Regions from separate parts of the Paenibacillus sp. PDC88 genome, predicted to be linked through region 4. Evidence: riboswitches for the same ligand, from Rfam matches in the RefSeq annotation. Region 4 holds a riboswitch; each other region holds the start of a gene.
The links. Region 4 has a riboswitch for cyclic di-AMP ahead of BLW49_RS29040 (C40 family peptidase). Riboswitches for the same ligand answer to the same signal wherever they lie in the genome.
Positions count from the first base shown of each region.

Region 1: another riboswitch for cyclic di-AMP. It lies ahead of BLW49_RS23460 (C40 family peptidase); the one in region 4 lies ahead of BLW49_RS29040 (C40 family peptidase).
Region 2: another riboswitch for cyclic di-AMP. It lies ahead of BLW49_RS01110 (C40 family peptidase); the one in region 4 lies ahead of BLW49_RS29040 (C40 family peptidase).
Region 3: another riboswitch for cyclic di-AMP. It lies ahead of BLW49_RS25835 (ubiquitin-like domain-containing protein); the one in region 4 lies ahead of BLW49_RS29040 (C40 family peptidase).

Region 1 covers NZ_FNNT01000010.1:41,915-45,923, forward strand. Annotated here, with positions in the region: gene BLW49_RS29545 (IS3 family transposase) at 1-629, opposite strand, end outside; gene BLW49_RS23455 (transposase) at 638-934, opposite strand; gene BLW49_RS23460 (C40 family peptidase) at 1,038-1,517, opposite strand; cyclic di-AMP (ydaO/yuaA leader) riboswitch at 1,522-1,664, opposite strand; gene BLW49_RS23465 (copper-translocating P-type ATPase) at 2,585-4,009, shown strand, end outside.
Region 2 covers NZ_FNNT01000001.1:269,853-273,861, reverse strand. Annotated here, with positions in the region: gene glgD (glucose-1-phosphate adenylyltransferase subunit GlgD) at 1-532, shown strand, start outside; gene BLW49_RS01110 (C40 family peptidase) at 658-1,119, opposite strand; cyclic di-AMP (ydaO/yuaA leader) riboswitch at 1,126-1,263, opposite strand; gene BLW49_RS01105 (DUF11 domain-containing protein) at 1,604-3,298, opposite strand; gene BLW49_RS01100 (beta strand repeat-containing protein) at 3,295-4,009, opposite strand, start outside.
Region 3 covers NZ_FNNT01000014.1:10,609-14,617, reverse strand. Annotated here, with positions in the region: gene BLW49_RS25835 (ubiquitin-like domain-containing protein) at 24-1,256, opposite strand; cyclic di-AMP (ydaO/yuaA leader) riboswitch at 1,534-1,780, opposite strand; gene BLW49_RS25830 (TatD family hydrolase) at 2,008-2,778, opposite strand; gene BLW49_RS25825 (HD domain-containing protein) at 2,817-4,009, opposite strand, start outside.
Region 4 covers NZ_FNNT01000004.1:504,102-508,110, reverse strand. Annotated here, with positions in the region: gene modA (molybdate ABC transporter substrate-binding protein) at 1-14, shown strand, start outside; gene modB (molybdate ABC transporter permease subunit) at 11-688, shown strand; cyclic di-AMP (ydaO/yuaA leader) riboswitch at 1,096-1,233, shown strand; gene BLW49_RS29040 (C40 family peptidase) at 1,239-2,099, shown strand; gene BLW49_RS15705 (cell wall hydrolase) at 2,237-2,887, opposite strand; gene BLW49_RS15700 (cell wall hydrolase) at 3,201-3,842, opposite strand; gene BLW49_RS15695 (MFS transporter) at 3,990-4,009, opposite strand, start outside.

The sequences.
Region 1 (4,009 bases), on a different contig from region 4:
CGAGAGGTATACTGGAACCCTTGGTCACTATGTAGGAGAATTCCTTCAACTTTTTGTTTTTTTCTTGCCTTTGTGAGGGTATCCATCACAAGCTTGAGATCATTTCTTCGACTGATCTGATAGGAGATAATTTCGTTGTTATACAAGTCTTTAATAGCTGATAAGTATAGTCTCTGCCCGTTGAATATTAAATAGGTAATGTCGGTGACCCATTTCTCATTTGGTTTTGAAGCTCTAAATTCTCTGTTTAGAAGATTACTCGAGATCACATAGGCTTCTCGTTTCCCATAATAAAGTTTTTTCTTGCGGACGACCGCTTGAATCCCCATCCCGTTCATCAATCGTTGGATTCGTTTGTGATTTACTCGTAGTCCGTATTTCTTTTTAATCCATACTCTGACCCGTCGATATCCGTAAATTCCTCGTACCTCTTTATAGCATTCCGCTATCTTCTTTTTAATCTGTCTATTCTCAAGTTGCTTAGGTGAGGTGAACTTTTGCCTTTTTATCCATCGGTAATATCCACTCCTCGAGACTTGAGCGAGTCGACAAAGAAGGAGGACGCTATATCCGTTTTTGGTCAACTCCTCAATCACAGCAAACTTTTTGTTACAAGGTACTAAATCCATTCCACCTTTCACATCTTTAAGAGCTTTTTTAGCAATTCATTTTCAGCTTCAAGCCGTTTTATTTTAGTCTCAGGATCTTCAGTTCTTGTTCGTGGTCTACCTTTACCAGGACCTTTTGCTAATCCACATTTTTCTTTAAGCCCTGTTATTCCTTCAATTTTAAAATGCTCCACCCAACGGCGTACCAAAGAGTGATCGATTCCTAGCTCTTTTGCAACCGTTTTGTAGCCCATGCCATCTTTCAAGTATAAATCCACCGCTTTTTTCTTGAACGCTATATCATACGTTTTTCTAATTTCCCCCATAATAAATCCCCCCATAATAGACAGAGTAATGTGCTTGCTTTTTTCTGTCTACTATGAGGGGATCATATCATAATTACCTGGGCTTGTTTAATTACAAATCGTATTAGTGCAATACACTGACCATTTTTGTATAACTTTGTTTAGAGATGGTACGTCTTGCTGTAACGTATCGATCCTTGTAATATTTCTCAGTTAGTCTACTAATTCTTACACCTTTACTGCTGGAAGAATGAGCAAATTGCCCACTCCCGATATATATCCCCGCATGTGATATACCAGCACCACTTGTATTAAAGAATACCAAGTCACCAGGTTTTAGATTATTCTTTGATACCGGGGTACCAGTTTTTGCTTGGGCATTTGAGGTACGAGGCAGATTCAAATTGAATTTATCAAAAATGTATAATATAAATCCCGAACAATCAAATCCACTTGAAACTGAAGTCCCCCCCCACTTGTACTGGGTACCTACAACTTGACTTACTTCTGAACGCAATTTGGATTGATCATCAGCAAATGCATTGGTCGCACCGGCAGATAAAATTAAAGCAGAACCAATTAACGATATCATGAATTTCTTCAAACACATATTCTCCCTTCGGATGCCTACGGAGTTAGTTAAGAGTTAGTTAAGAGTTCGGTAGAAGGTCCCTTTATCCTTTCCAGTCAAGAATAATTCACTCAGAATGAATCCCCCGTTTTCAAAAATGAAACTAGGCAAAAAAATTAATTTTTTGTAACCCTACATAATGTAGTACATTTTCGTATATGTTGTCAATCACATCCTTCAAATCCATCTTTTATTTCATTTCATGACAATTTTCATTCAAATCGCTGCAATATCTAGAAAAATGAAATGAAAAATTCCACATTCTTTTTATAGTTGTTGATTATATATAAATAACAATTTTGTAACTAATTTAATTTCAATTTCCATGAAAAAACTCTAAGAGACAGATTACAAAATGCAGAATCAGTTAACTCACTCTACTATAAAGGAAGGAAAGGTGCATTCAACAATACAAACCTCCATTCATTTTAGAAAGATTACATTGTTGATTATTCAGTTTGTTTTTACCTCAACAAGCCTCACCACATCTGCACATACTTCATAATAAATATCGGCACGGTCTCTCGTGCATAAACGCTATTCGTTTACCTTGCATGCCTGCCATCGATCCACCATACAAGGTCAGTATTCTTCAAATACATTTTGGTATTGTTCATGAACAAAATCCAAGATTTATGTTTTAGTGTCAATCATCACCTTTCAAACTGTTTTAAAATATCCGGAAACCAAATCTTCTCATTGCTTTACTAGGACTTGAAACCTTTTGTAGGATTGAATATTATATAACCCAAATTTATGTAGAATTTGTGAAGAAAGCTTAATAAAAATATAAGATATTGGTCTTGTTATTGAACACAAATTACATAATTTTAGTTAAAATTAGTTTGCATTTTATCGCATCTTTCCATCTCCTATAAAATTCCTTTATTGTATCCTCGTGAAAAGAATGCAAATAAAAATCTAAACTAAATACATTGTACATGTTTAATTTAGTCTTAATGGGTAAAAATACTACGTGATGTAGTCCTACTTTCTTATCTATTACTTCACACTAAAGATCCTATGACGAGGTGAATTCAATGTATAATGACCCCAAAAAAAGCGTGAAACATCAATCACTGAACAATCATACGCAAGGGCACGAAAGTGAGAAGCATGGTGCCGAGCACCATCATAGTGGGGATAAGCATGCCGGTCATCATGTAGATGATTTTAAGAGACGCTTTTGTATTTCACTAATTATCACCATTCCTATCATAGCTTTATCGCCCATGATTCAGATGTCAATTGGTGTAAATTGGCGTTTCCCATATGACACTGTCCTGCTGTTTCTACTGTCTTCCTTTGTCTTCTTTTATGGAGGTAGGCCTTTTCTAGTTGGTGCATATCGGGAACTAAAACAAAAGAACCCAGGAATGATGACGTTAATTTCGCTAGCTATCGTTGTAGCTTACGTATACAGTTCATTAATCGTCATCGGGTTGACTAATGTAGATTTCTTTTGGGAACTAGCAACTCTTATTGTTATAATGTTGCTCGGTCATTGGCTAGAAATGAAATCTATTTTAGGTGCATCTAATGCGCTTGAGGAATTAGTGAAACTAATACCCTCTGAAGCACATCTTATTACTGTTGATGGAATCATCAAGGAAGTACGCGTGTCGGAGTTACGCCCAGATCAGAAAATTTTGATAAAACCCGGGGAACGAATTCCAGTAGATGGTATCGTTGTCAAAGGACAATCATCGCTTGATGAATCCATGCTTACAGGAGAATCTGTCCCTGTTATCAAAAATCCTGGAGATAGACTTATTGGAGGAGCTATTAACGGTGAAGGAGCATTAACTGTAACCGTAACTAATAGCGGCGAAAAGGGTTACCTATCCCAAGTTATTTCGCTGGTTAAGGAAGCCCAGGAATCTAAATCTAAAACTCAAAATTTGTCAGATCGTGCAGCAAAATGGTTGTTTTATGTCGCTTTAGGTGCTGGGTTAACAACCTTACTCGTGTGGCTCTCATTAGGTTACAGTTTTAATTTCGCAATACAGCGAATGGTAACTGTCATGATTATTGCGTGCCCACATGCTTTGGGTTTAGCTGTACCTCTTGTTGTATCTACTACCACCGCAATAGCAGCGAAAAAAGGGTTATTGATACGTAACCGCACTGCCTTTGAAGAAGCTCGAAAATTGAACGCTGTCGTATTTGATAAAACAGGAACACTAACTCAAGGTAGATTTGGAATAACCGATATTTTACCTGCCTCGGGATATACAGAGACTGAAATTCTTACTCTTGTGGGCTCCCTAGAAGCTCAATCTGAACATCCTATTTCTAAGGGTGTAGTGGAAGAAGTGAAAAACCGTGAAATAAAAATATTTGAACCAGAATCTTTTGAAGCACTGATAGGGAAAGGACTTAAGGGAAATGTTAAGGGTAAGTATGTTTTGGTTGTTAGCCCTGGCTTTATGGAGGATCAAAAAGTAGATTATCCTATTAAGGAG
Region 2 (4,009 bases), on a different contig from region 4:
TATTGTAGAGAAGCAGCTGTTCCTGAAATTAATAGATCATTGTATTGCTCATGGCCACAATCATTTCTTTCGAGATGGAATACAGAACAATCTGACCAATCTCAAAATCGCAGCTTATGCTTATGATGGATATCATGCCGTGATTAACTCTGTGGACAGCTATTACCGCAACAGTCTGGAGCTGCTTCAGCAGGAACAGTACAATCAGCTGTTTAAATATCATGAGGTGCATACCAAGATTAAGTATGAGCCGCCAACTCGTTATTTGGAACAGGCCGAAGTCAGTAATTCCTTAATTGCGAATGGATGCGTTATTGGGGGAACGGTGGAGAACAGTATCATTTTTAGGGGTGTTAAGATACATAGCGGGGCGCGAATACGTAACTCGATTATTATGCAGAAATGCGTAATTGAGGAGAATGCGGTGCTTGAGAACGTGATATTGGATAAGGATGTACACTTGTCTGCGGATCGCAGGTTGATCGGTGATGCCAAGAAGCCCTATGTCATTGCGAAGAGCAGCCAAATCTAAACGTAATGCTCCAAGCCCTTGCTGTGTCATATACATCAGAAGGTCCAGGAATCATTCCTGGACCTTCTTCATTTATTTTATATGCTTGTACTATTGTTTGAACGATAATATATCGGGTAATGTAATTATAATCCAGCTCTCTCAGCAGAGGCCGGGCTCAGTATTCTTTTGGCTCCGTAGTACTTGGAGCTCCAGTATCCTTTGTTAATCGGTGTAATGGCGATCCCTTTGGATGAGGTAGCGGACACAAATTGATTGTTGCCAAGGTAAATTCCCACATGTGAAACACCGGATCCGCTGGTATTAAAGAAGACAAGATCTCCCTTTACAAGCTCGGATTTCTTGATAGCCTGTCCTTTATGGAATTGCTGTTTGGAGCTGTGAGGCAGATTCACACCAAGCTGCTTATATACATAACGAGTAAATCCGGAGCAATCGAATCCGGATAGAGTGGAACCACCAAATTGGTAAGGTATGCCTACGGTATTGTTAACTGTTTTAGATAGAATAGATGCGGATGCTTCTGTAACTCCTGCGGAGAATAATAGAGCGAACCCTAGTGCCGCTGCTGTTAGTGTCTTTTTCAAAGTAAATAATACTCCTTCCAATGCCTGCGAGGTTAGCTAAGGATTCGGTTGAAGGTTCCCTATGATCACTTTAATATTGATCAATTCACCCATAAATGGTCGGGTCCCCCGCTTCTTGGTGCGAGAATTCGGCAGTTATCAGTCATACACCTAATGATTTCGACAACGAAAGTGACATTAATGATTACGAAATTGTTACTTTATCTACTTTTGGATTTTATCATTCACTGGTATATTTATCAACTCTCTTTTCCGAAGTTTGGCATAGTTTTTTCGTTGTTGTGTAAAATAAATCGTGAAGTGCTCGTTAAACCGAAGGTATAGGAACTTTGGAAGGTGTTCATTCGTTCATAAATTTCTGACAAACTTGTCATTAGTTTTTGTCGAATTTAGTAGATTGAGGAGTTAAGTATCATCCAAGAATAGAAAATCCCTCACTTCCAGGATTGAAGTGAGGGATTTTCATATGATGAGTATGATATTTCTATTCATCGTGCTGCTCGATTACAATGATATATTCGTTCGAGTGAACTTCCAGTGTATATTCCTTGTTCTCAAACAAATAAGTAAATAATACAGTAACGTACCCTTTTAACAAATCGGATGGCAGAAGTCCTTCGATATTCACACGAACGATATATTCAATCTCTGCATATTGTCCCGGCTCAAGAACCCCTATGATGAGTATCCCGTCTATCAAATCTTGTATTGAGAAGGGCTTTATGGTCCCATCCTGGAAGTGCAAGATTCCCCTCATAAGCGCTGTACCCGGTGGAATGAGACCTCGCAGCGATAGAGCTGCTGCAAGATTTCCCGTATTGCGAACCAAGATTCGTATGGTGACCTCATCACCCCGCTCAACCCGGACAGGCTGTGAAGTGAGCTCCGCCTGAATAACAGGTGCAAGAAATAATACCTGGACCTCTGTCTCCTCACGAAGCGAGACCGTTCTGCTATCGGTCAGTCGATACGTAAACTGGAGAGCTGCTTGATTGATCAGATTCATCTGCGTAAATCGGGAATAGGGGGTGAAGGATACAAGGGCTCGGTACGTAATGACCGTTCTGGATCCAGGAAACAAAGTACCCAGCCTTATGCCTAGCACAGGATTGGCATTGTGAACCTCGACCCCGTTGATTTGAACCGAATAATCTTCGAAGATAAGACCTTGTGGAAAATTCATATAGTAAACAGCCTCGATCGGGAGATCCCCTTCATTTAGTATCACAGCAGTAAACTGTACAGCGCCTCCATAGGTGACTTGACCAGGCATGACCGTTACGACCATGTTCACGACGGGTTCAACTGGGGAAAGAACGACTTCATTGGAACTGGTCTGTACAGGCACGCCGTCAGAGGTGTAAGCAACGAGTACTTCGCTCGATAAAGGACTACTAACGCTGAGCACACGAACTTGGTATGTCAGCTGTACAACCTCTCCAGGATTAATGACGGGAAGTATAAAGCCTTGAACAGGATCAAGACCCGGAGAGATGATACCGTTAAGTATCACACTCCCCGGAACAAAGCTCATTCCTGCAGAGAGCACTACGCTCAATCTCGCATTGAGCACGGGTACGGAGCCTGTATTTTGAATCGTTACAGTAAAAGTAATAACATCTCCAACAAAGGTTTGAAGCGTGTTGGCACGCTGAGATATGGTCAGCTGCGCATTGGCAATTGCAATCCGCACACCGTTAGAAGTGACGTATCTCGTGATGGTTCGACCATCCAAAGTTTGAAAAGTATACGCTGCACTTGCCACATTGAAGATCTCGTTAGAAGGCGGAAGGCTGGTGACAATGGCTTGAAAACTGATATTGGCTGCTGAGCTGCTGGCAACGATACCTATATTCAGAGGTGAAGAAATGTCTACACCCGGAAGAGGCTGCCCATTCCGAAGCACACTGTTAACAATAAATTGCAGACCTTCCGGGATCGCATCCTGCACAATAACCTCTGCATCGGCGTTCCCTGTGTTAGCAATGTTCAGCTCGTATGTGATGATGCTGCCTAATGCAGCTTGCGTAACGGAAGCTGATTTTTGAATCGTGATTACCGGGCCGGTTAGTGGAATGCTCACCAGGTTGGAATAAGCTACACCACCTGTTGCTCCTGATATAAAAGTAACCGACGTTTGGTTCTGAAGAAGGCGTTCCTGATTCGGATCCAGGCTCATATCAAGACAACCTGCACCTGGAATGTAACTGCGACAGAGGTACCTTCTTCGATCGTTCCTACATTGATGCCTGAATTTGGATTGGCTGAAGGTCTTGGTACACCGTCTACGGTAACACTGCCTGTGACAAAAATTGTGCCAATTGGTACAGGGTCAACCATGATGACATTGTTCACTTCTGTAATCCCGTTATTGGTAATAACGACAGTATATGTGATGACATCTCCCACGACAGCATCAATTGCAGGGGAGCTCTTCACTACAGTAACATCTGGCGATGATACCGGAATAACCAGCACATTAGAGCTGATGGTTCCATACAATACACGCCCATCTGGCGGTGAGTACGTATAATTGCCGGTCGCTTGATTGACTAACTGCTGAGGATTCGGCAGCGTATCAACAACAACTTGAAGGGTAACGGTAATGGATACGCTATTTCCAGGCTGTACCAGCCCGACTGGTATGCCGGTGCCCGGATTTGCTCCCGGTTGCGGAACTCCATTAATGAGTACGCTGTTCGGAATGAGCACGGTGCCTGTTGGCAAGTCATCAAACAAGACCATATCTGCTGGCAGATTGCCGTTATTCGTCAAGCTCAGGAAATACACAATTGTATCCCCAACGGTCGCGTTGGATGAGCTTGCCGTTTTGACGAGATTCAAGATCGGCTGATAGATTGCAGTAGATACCGTATTGGAATAAGAAGCT
Region 3 (4,009 bases), on a different contig from region 4:
AGGGACGCATTGTAAAATATATTTTAATTCAGTTCCGGCTTCACCGGACCGATAACGTATACTGTTTTACCTTTTTTGCGACCAAAATTGAGTGCCTGCTCCAAGCTGTCATAATACACATCAATTTTGTTGCCTTTGATTGCGCCGCCTGTATCTTCGGCACGACGGAATCCTACGCCTTCAATGTATACCCACCATCCGAGAGGGATCACATCAGGGTCAACTGCAATGGTACGCCCTTCCTGTACACGCGTGCCGGAAGCCGTCTTCGTACCAATGCCCTCTTGTTCTGAGGAATAGGCCGTCATAGATACATTGCTTAGCACTTTTTTGGCCTTGAATGTAACTCCGTCCTTCGTGACAGAATCGCTGTCACTTGAAGCAGATACCTTCTTCACTTTATCAGCCAGATTTGCTGACGATTTCGAAGAGGATGCATTAGAAGCTTTAGAAGCAGTTGCAGTTGCAGCTTCAGCTTCACTTGCAGAGGCAACCACGGTTTCCTGAACTGGCTCAGGCTTCTTCTTCGTTCCTACGGCAATGACCTTGTCGACACGGTTTGTTTGAACCTTCTTGCCCGTCATTTTCTTGGACACCAATTCGCCATCCTGGAAGGTCTTCTCGATCGTCTGGACGATCACGCCTTCCTTACCGCTCTGAATGACCCGGTTATCGCCCTTGTACAAGCTTGGGTCAGCCGTCTTGATCACCTTGAACGGAATCGAAGCTTCTTGTGACGCTGTTTGCTTAGTCACCCGGACTACTCGAATATTAAGATCTGCCTTCACCGCAGTGTCAGCAGCAGGATATACTTTATCATCTTCTGATACTTCGATGCTATGAGCAGCAAGTGCTTCCTTAACGGTATCCTGTGTTGTATAAACTTGCTCTGTCTCACCGTCTGCCGTTACGTTAATCGCTACGGCCCGGTTAATTGTTACTCGATCCCCATCTTCAATCTCATCACTCAAAGACATCGATACTTCGTCATGTGGACTGACTGCGATTGAATGCTCATCCAGCACTTCACTAAGCATTCCTTCACGTGTTTCCAAGGTTTGAACCTTGCCGTCCACGACAATTGAGATTTCTTTGCCTCCCTGACCATACACAATGAGTGAGATCATGACTAACAGTGCGATTGAGAAGATTGCGACTAGTGTGATCTGACGCAGATTCTCATGCTTCCATCGCAACGCGAAAGACTTGCTGGATGATGGTGACTCATGGGTCTCCTCTAGTTGGAAATTTCCCACTTCCTCCGTCCTCCTTCATAGTCCCGCCGTCAAGAGTATTGCATGATTGTATTTGACGCGACTATACCGATTTGTCTACAAAACCGGAGAAACTCCCGTCCGATTCTGCATCATGTGCCACTCTTCGCAGCATGATGTCACCTCCTGTTAACCAACAGTATGACGACAATGTAACTTTTATTCTCCTAAAACAAAGAAGCCAAAAAAGAGTTTAAGAGGAACTCTTTCGTGGCTCCGATAAGTTCAAATGAGAATATCGGAAACATCATGCACGAGTTTTGCCTCTTCAATACGCTTACGGAGTTAGCTGTCGGGTTCGGGCGTAAGAGTCGCCCCCGCTCAGATCCAGGCTGCTCATGGCAGCTGTCCTTTACGTTCACCCCAAGACTCAAGTGTTGAAATCAAATACAGTGGTCAGAGCAAGAGAGACAACTCTCTTAATTCCATCTTCTGACTAGCAGCAGACCACTATATCGGTTCCCCCGTTCTTTGTTAAATTACAAAAGATTCAGCGAGAATGACTCATGAAGTGAATTCAAAGTGGTAAATCAACTCAATGTAAAATGGACTTTACCAACAATCAACAATTCACTGAAACGATGATATCCTGTTTCGATACATGTTGTAAAGCAGTATTCAACTATGTTTTTCTAAATAATTGGTTAAAAATTTGTAATAATCAGCGAAAAAGTCTTACAAAAAGTTTAATCGCTCCGTTTTACTCACTTTTTCGCCTATTTTCCTCTGTCTTTTAACGAATGTCAAATCGTTCCAGTGCATTTGCGGTCGTAATCTCTGCCAATTCCTCCACAGAAATCCCCTTCAGCTCGGCTGCCATTTCTGCTACCAAGGCCACATGAGCTGACTCATTTCTCTTGCCGCGGAATGGATGTGGAGTCAAGTATGGAGCATCCGTTTCGATCAAGAGCCGGTCAAGCGGTACCTTTGCAAGCACCTCTTTGGGCTGCTTCGCGTTCTTGAACGTAATCGGCCCTCCGAAGGAGATATGAAAGCCCATATCCAGCGCCATTTTTGCAGTTTCCCAGCTGCCTGAGAAGGAATGCATCACTCCGCCCACTTCATGCGCCTTCTCTTCACGCAGAATTCGAATAATATCTTCATGCGCATCCCGGTTATGAATCACAATCGGCATAGCGATCTCTCTAGCCAGTCCGATTTGTTTGCGCAGCACCTCATGCTGAACCTCTTTGGGAGAAGTATCCCAATGATAATCCAAGCCAATTTCACCGATTGCAACAACCTTCTCATGTTTACATAATGATGCAATCCATTCTAAATCTCCATCCTTCATCGTGATGGCATCGACAGGGTGCCAGCCTACTGCCGCATAGATAAAATCATAGGTTTCAGCAAGTTTCATCGTAGTAGGAATCGTTTCCCGATTAAATCCTATATTAATCATTCGGGTAACCCCCTTTTCGACAGCGCGCTGAATCACTTCCTCGCGGTCAGCGTCGAACTCAGGTGCATCCAAATGGGTATGTGTGTCGAATAACATCATATATTCTTACTCCTTTCAATGCTGTATCTTGTCTCACATTACTTAAACATGCCGGCAATTTCCGGTGGAAGCTTGGGCAGTGCATTCATCAGCTTCTCCTGTGGGAAGTATAAATGATAATTCCCTTTTTGCATGCCGCTAATGGAGCGAACAATCTCGGATACTTCGGATATATCTCTTTGTCTTTCCTGCTTGTCTAGAATAATGATCTGTCTCTTGCTCCCCGCAATATCAGGTCGGAACACATCATACGGCAGATCGGTAGGAAAATCAATTTCAAGGTCATAGGCTGGATTCAAGCCTGCCTTGAGAAATGCATCTTCAATCCGCTTTATATCCTTCTGCTCAATATAATCCACTTCCACATACTTATAGAGCTTACGGTCCAGGAACCGGGTACAAAGCTCACTCAGAATCGGATCCTTCTCATATGTCCATTCATTAAAGGCAGCCTGAATCGTGGATTCATCGATACGAAGATAGTCTGTGACCGATACATCCCCCTTAATCAGATGAAGGAGAGGTCTGAGCATGAAGTCAAATATGTACCCTTCTGCTACAAGTTCCTTGGCTCTTCTAAAGATTTGACGCAGGACAATTTCGGAGCTTCGAGTGACCGGGTGAAAATACACCTGCCAATACATCTGATATCTCGACATTAAATAATCCTCTACGGCATGCATTCCTGAATCTTTAACGACAACTCTCCCCTGGTAAGGACGCAGCATTCGAAGTATGCGGTCAAGGTCAATAGTTCCATAATTCACTCCGGTATAATAGGCATCTCGCAGTAAGTAATCCATTCGATCGGCATCAAGCGGACTAGAAACCAGATTAACAACTATAGGCTTGTCATACGTCTTGGCAATAACCGAAGCGACCTTTTGGGCAAAATCAGGACCTACGGTACCCAGTATCCGCCCTACTTCTGTATCTCCCAGTATGATTTTACAGGTCCATTCTTCATGATCCATATCAAACGCCTCTTCAATGGAGTGAGAAAATGGGCCATGTCCAACATCATGCAGCAGAGCTGCGCATAGAGCGACAAGCTTCTCTTCTTTTGGCCAATCGGGATATTCATTCCGTTCAAACTGCGATATGATCTTCCTTGTAATTTCATACACACCTAAAGAATGAGAGAAACGGCTGTGTTCTGCTCCATGAAAAGTCAAATATGTAGTCCCCAATTGTCGAATTCGGCGAAGACGCTGAAATTCAGGGGTATTGA
Region 4 (4,009 bases):
CGGTGCCTGAATGATGTCAGCTTCATTTGACTGGCATGACTTCTGGGCTCCTGTGCGCTTATCCTTACTGGTTGCCCTATTGTCCAGTGTTATCACGATTGTGATGGGCGGGCTTACTGCAAGATGGATGTCCAAGAGCAAGTTCAAAGGAAAGCTGCTGCTAGAAACAGCGTTTATGCTGCCAATGGTCCTTCCACCCACGGTTGTAGGCTTTCTGCTGCTCGTCCTGCTGGGGAGAAATAGCTGGATCGGAGCATGGATTGAGGCCATCTTTGCCGCACCTGTCGTATTCTCGTGGACAGCCTGTGTCATCGCCGCTGTTGTCGTCTCGTTTCCACTGGTGTATCAGACGATGAAGGTCGGATTTACGTCCATTGATTCCGAGCTTGAAGCTTCCGGACGCTCGATCGGTGCGAATGAATGGCAGGTATTCCGGTATATTACACTTCCACTCATCTGGCCTTCTGTTATTTCTGCTTATATTCTCGGATTTGCACGAGCGCTTGGTGAGTTCGGCGCAACGCTGATGCTTGCAGGCAATATTCCAGGAAAAACTCAAACCGTCCCTACGGCCATATACATTGCTGTGGACAGCGGGAATACGGTCATGGCCTGGGCCTGGACGATTGCGATCGTACTTATGTCGTTCCTGCTGCTGCTTCTGACAGGACGCAGAAAAAAGGATTAGCATTGTTTATATATATAAACAGAACCACTCCAATGCAGCGGCAGGAAATCAGTGAAATCAGTGTATGCAGCATAAATAATAGTTCAAACCAAACCCTTATGTGATTTTAACGAAGGGTTTTTTGGTGCTCAATTTATTAATATATTTTTGTTTTTGGAATTATTACAATATATGGATATAAAATGGGTCCCGAAAACAATTTATTTAGTTACAATATTGTTACTTTAATGGATACCTGTTTCAAATCAATGACAATTTATTACCCGACTTAGCGGAAATTATTCGAAAAAATCCGGTTCTTTCTATGTTTTATTCCAGTAATTGGTGTACAAAAAGTAAAACAAAGGTAACATTTTTGATACTTTTTAACCTTAATTTATTATATATTAATTACAGTTAATTCATATTAAAAAAGTGTGCCGAATCTATCAGAATAGTACGGGGGACGATTTACAATATTTGGGGTGAATGCAGCAGTTAAGAAATGCTAGAGTACCTTCTACTCGAACCCGACAACTAACCTCGGAGGCAATTGGAGGAAATTTTCAGAATGAAGAAGTTTGGTAAATATATGTTGTTCTCATCCCTGCTCGCAGCTGGGTTAATCATGGGTAATGGACAAGCAGATGCATCCTCATCCAGTACCAATACGGTAAATATTCAAGTGAACAGTAATCTGATCGATTTCCCAGATGCGGAGCCATTCCTGGATCAGAATTACAGTACACAAGTGCCTGTCCGCATGCTTGCTGACGAAATGAACTATACGATTAAAGTATTTAAGAGCGGAAAAGAAACAGTGGTCAAGCTGTCCAAGGGCGGTACAACCATTCGTATTCAAACCAACCAGACGACTGCGATGGTCAATAGCAGCAAAGTAAGTCTTGGCACGCAAGTGTTCATCCGAAATGACCGTACATATGTACCCATTCGTTTTGTATCAGAAGCCATGGGCTATGACGTAACTTGGAAAAAGGATCTTATGCTGGCCATGATCAGCACAACCGGTAAAACATACAGCCCTGCACTTGTTCCAAACGACCATGTCAAAGGCACCAGCATTGTAAATGAAGCGATGAATCACATCGGCGTTCCTTATGTTTACGGCGGTTCGACCACAAGCGGGTTCGACTGCTCTGGTCTGGTTAAATATGTATTCGATAAATACGGAGTATCCCTGCCGCGTACAGCAGCTACCCAATATAACCAAGGCTCATCTGTATCCAAAGGAAACCTGCAGCAAGGCGATCTGGTCTTCTTCAAGACAACAGGAAGCTCGATCTCTCATGTCGGTATCTATGTAGGAAACAATAATTTTATTTCAGCTACCAGTTCCTCCGGCGTAAAAATCGACAGCCTGGACAATACCTATTGGGGTCCTAAATACATCGGTGCAAAAAGAGTTCTATAAAATGAAATGTATATAATTAAAACCCCTTTGCTGCTTGCCTGCAAAGGGGTTCATTATGTATGCTCTGTATTGATACCTATAGCAAAGAAGCTGCCACAGTAATTTTGTGGCAGCTTCTTTTTATATATGATATTGGATTAGTTCGTAAACAGATGATTACCGATCTGCTTGATCGCTGGACGTTCCTTGCTCCATTCGGAGGTTGCGATCTCAGGGTTATAGTAGTACAGAGCTCCACCTGACGGATCCCAGCCATTGAGCGCACTCTTTGCCGCCTTGATCGCAGTCTCATCAGGAGCCAAATTGTATTGGCCGTCATCTACGGCGGTAAACTGTCTTGGCTGCAGAATGACCTCTGTGATGGAGTCCGGGAATGCATCCGATTGAACCCGGTTTAAGATCACTGCTCCGACCGCTACTTGACCTTCAAAGGATTCTCCCCGGGCCTCGCCATGGATGGCCTTGGCTAGTTGATTCAGTGAGGTTTGGTTAATCGGTGCTTTTTTCTTAAGCACGCTGATCGTCTCTGGCCCTGCGATTCCGTCAATCTTGAGTCCAAATTGCTTTTGGAAGGAGCGAACGGCCTGCTCCGTTGCCTTACCGTAATATCCTGTTGACCCTGCATTCATAAATCCGATACTGCTTAGTCTTTCCTGCAAGTCCAGCACATCAGCACTCTGAATTCCCTGCTGCATTACCGCAGCACTTGCACCTGCCGGTGCAGCAACCGTTCCATACGCTCCCAGAAGCGCAGCACAGATCATTAGTCGTTTTGTCAGTTTTCTCATTGATGTCATTCCTCCAGTTGTGTTTGAATGTGTCGCCGAAGCAACACCTGTCATAGTTCTGCATTCAATTGAATGTATCTATAAATATAGATAAGTGTATATTTAGATATATTTGGATACAAATCGCCTCATATAGCGATGATGGCACGGCCTATATGTCAGTGCAGATATATTATAATTAATCCGCTGAAAGCTACCAAAATCGAGTACTAATGATATCCTTCAGCGGATCATTCTTTTTCCAATTACAGTACAATCTCCATCTTTACAGTAAACTGTTGCATTTTATACAGAAGCGAATTGGATCCATCCGCTATTTCGTAAATACATGATTCCCAAGTGTTTGCGTCACAGGCCGGGATTTAATCCACGACGAGGATGCTGTCTTAGGGTTATAGAAATATAGAGCACCCTTGGAGGGATCATAGCCCGTCAGCGCCCTGCGGGCAGCCTCATAGGATGCAGCCGTTGGACTGCTGAGCTTACCGTCCATTGCCGGCGTAAATTGATTCTTCTGGAATATGACGTTGGTTATGGAGTCCGGAAAAGCATTGCTCTGTACCCGGTTCAGAATAACGGCACCTACCGCAATCTTACCTGTCAAGGATTCACCGCCAGCCTCATCCTGTATAATTCCTGCCAAATGCCGAAGCACCTTGTTATTGATTGGAGCAACAGCCTCAAGCTTGGACTTCGTATTAGGACCGACAACACCATCCACACTTAATCCGTAAGCTCGCTGGAATGACTTGACGGCAGCTTTCGTATGGTTACCATAGTAACCGCTGATTCCAGCCGTAAAATAATTTTTGCTATGCAGTCTTTCTTGTACTTCCACGACCTCTGCACTTTGACTGCCAAGGCGCAGTGTCGCCGCATCTGCTGATGCCGCTGAACCCAGCACGGAAAGTGCACAGGCACATGTTATTAATAGAGTTGTTATTTTCTTCTTCATTAAGATCAGATATCCTCCAGTTTCATTCATGTTAGTCTGTATCATCAAGGACGACTGACTTCATTACTTGAAAAGGCGGAACACAAACGTTCACCTACGAACTACACTATATCACAGGTTACAAATTTGTCATATCTGACAATGGTCCTAATCTTCGAGCTCAAGCC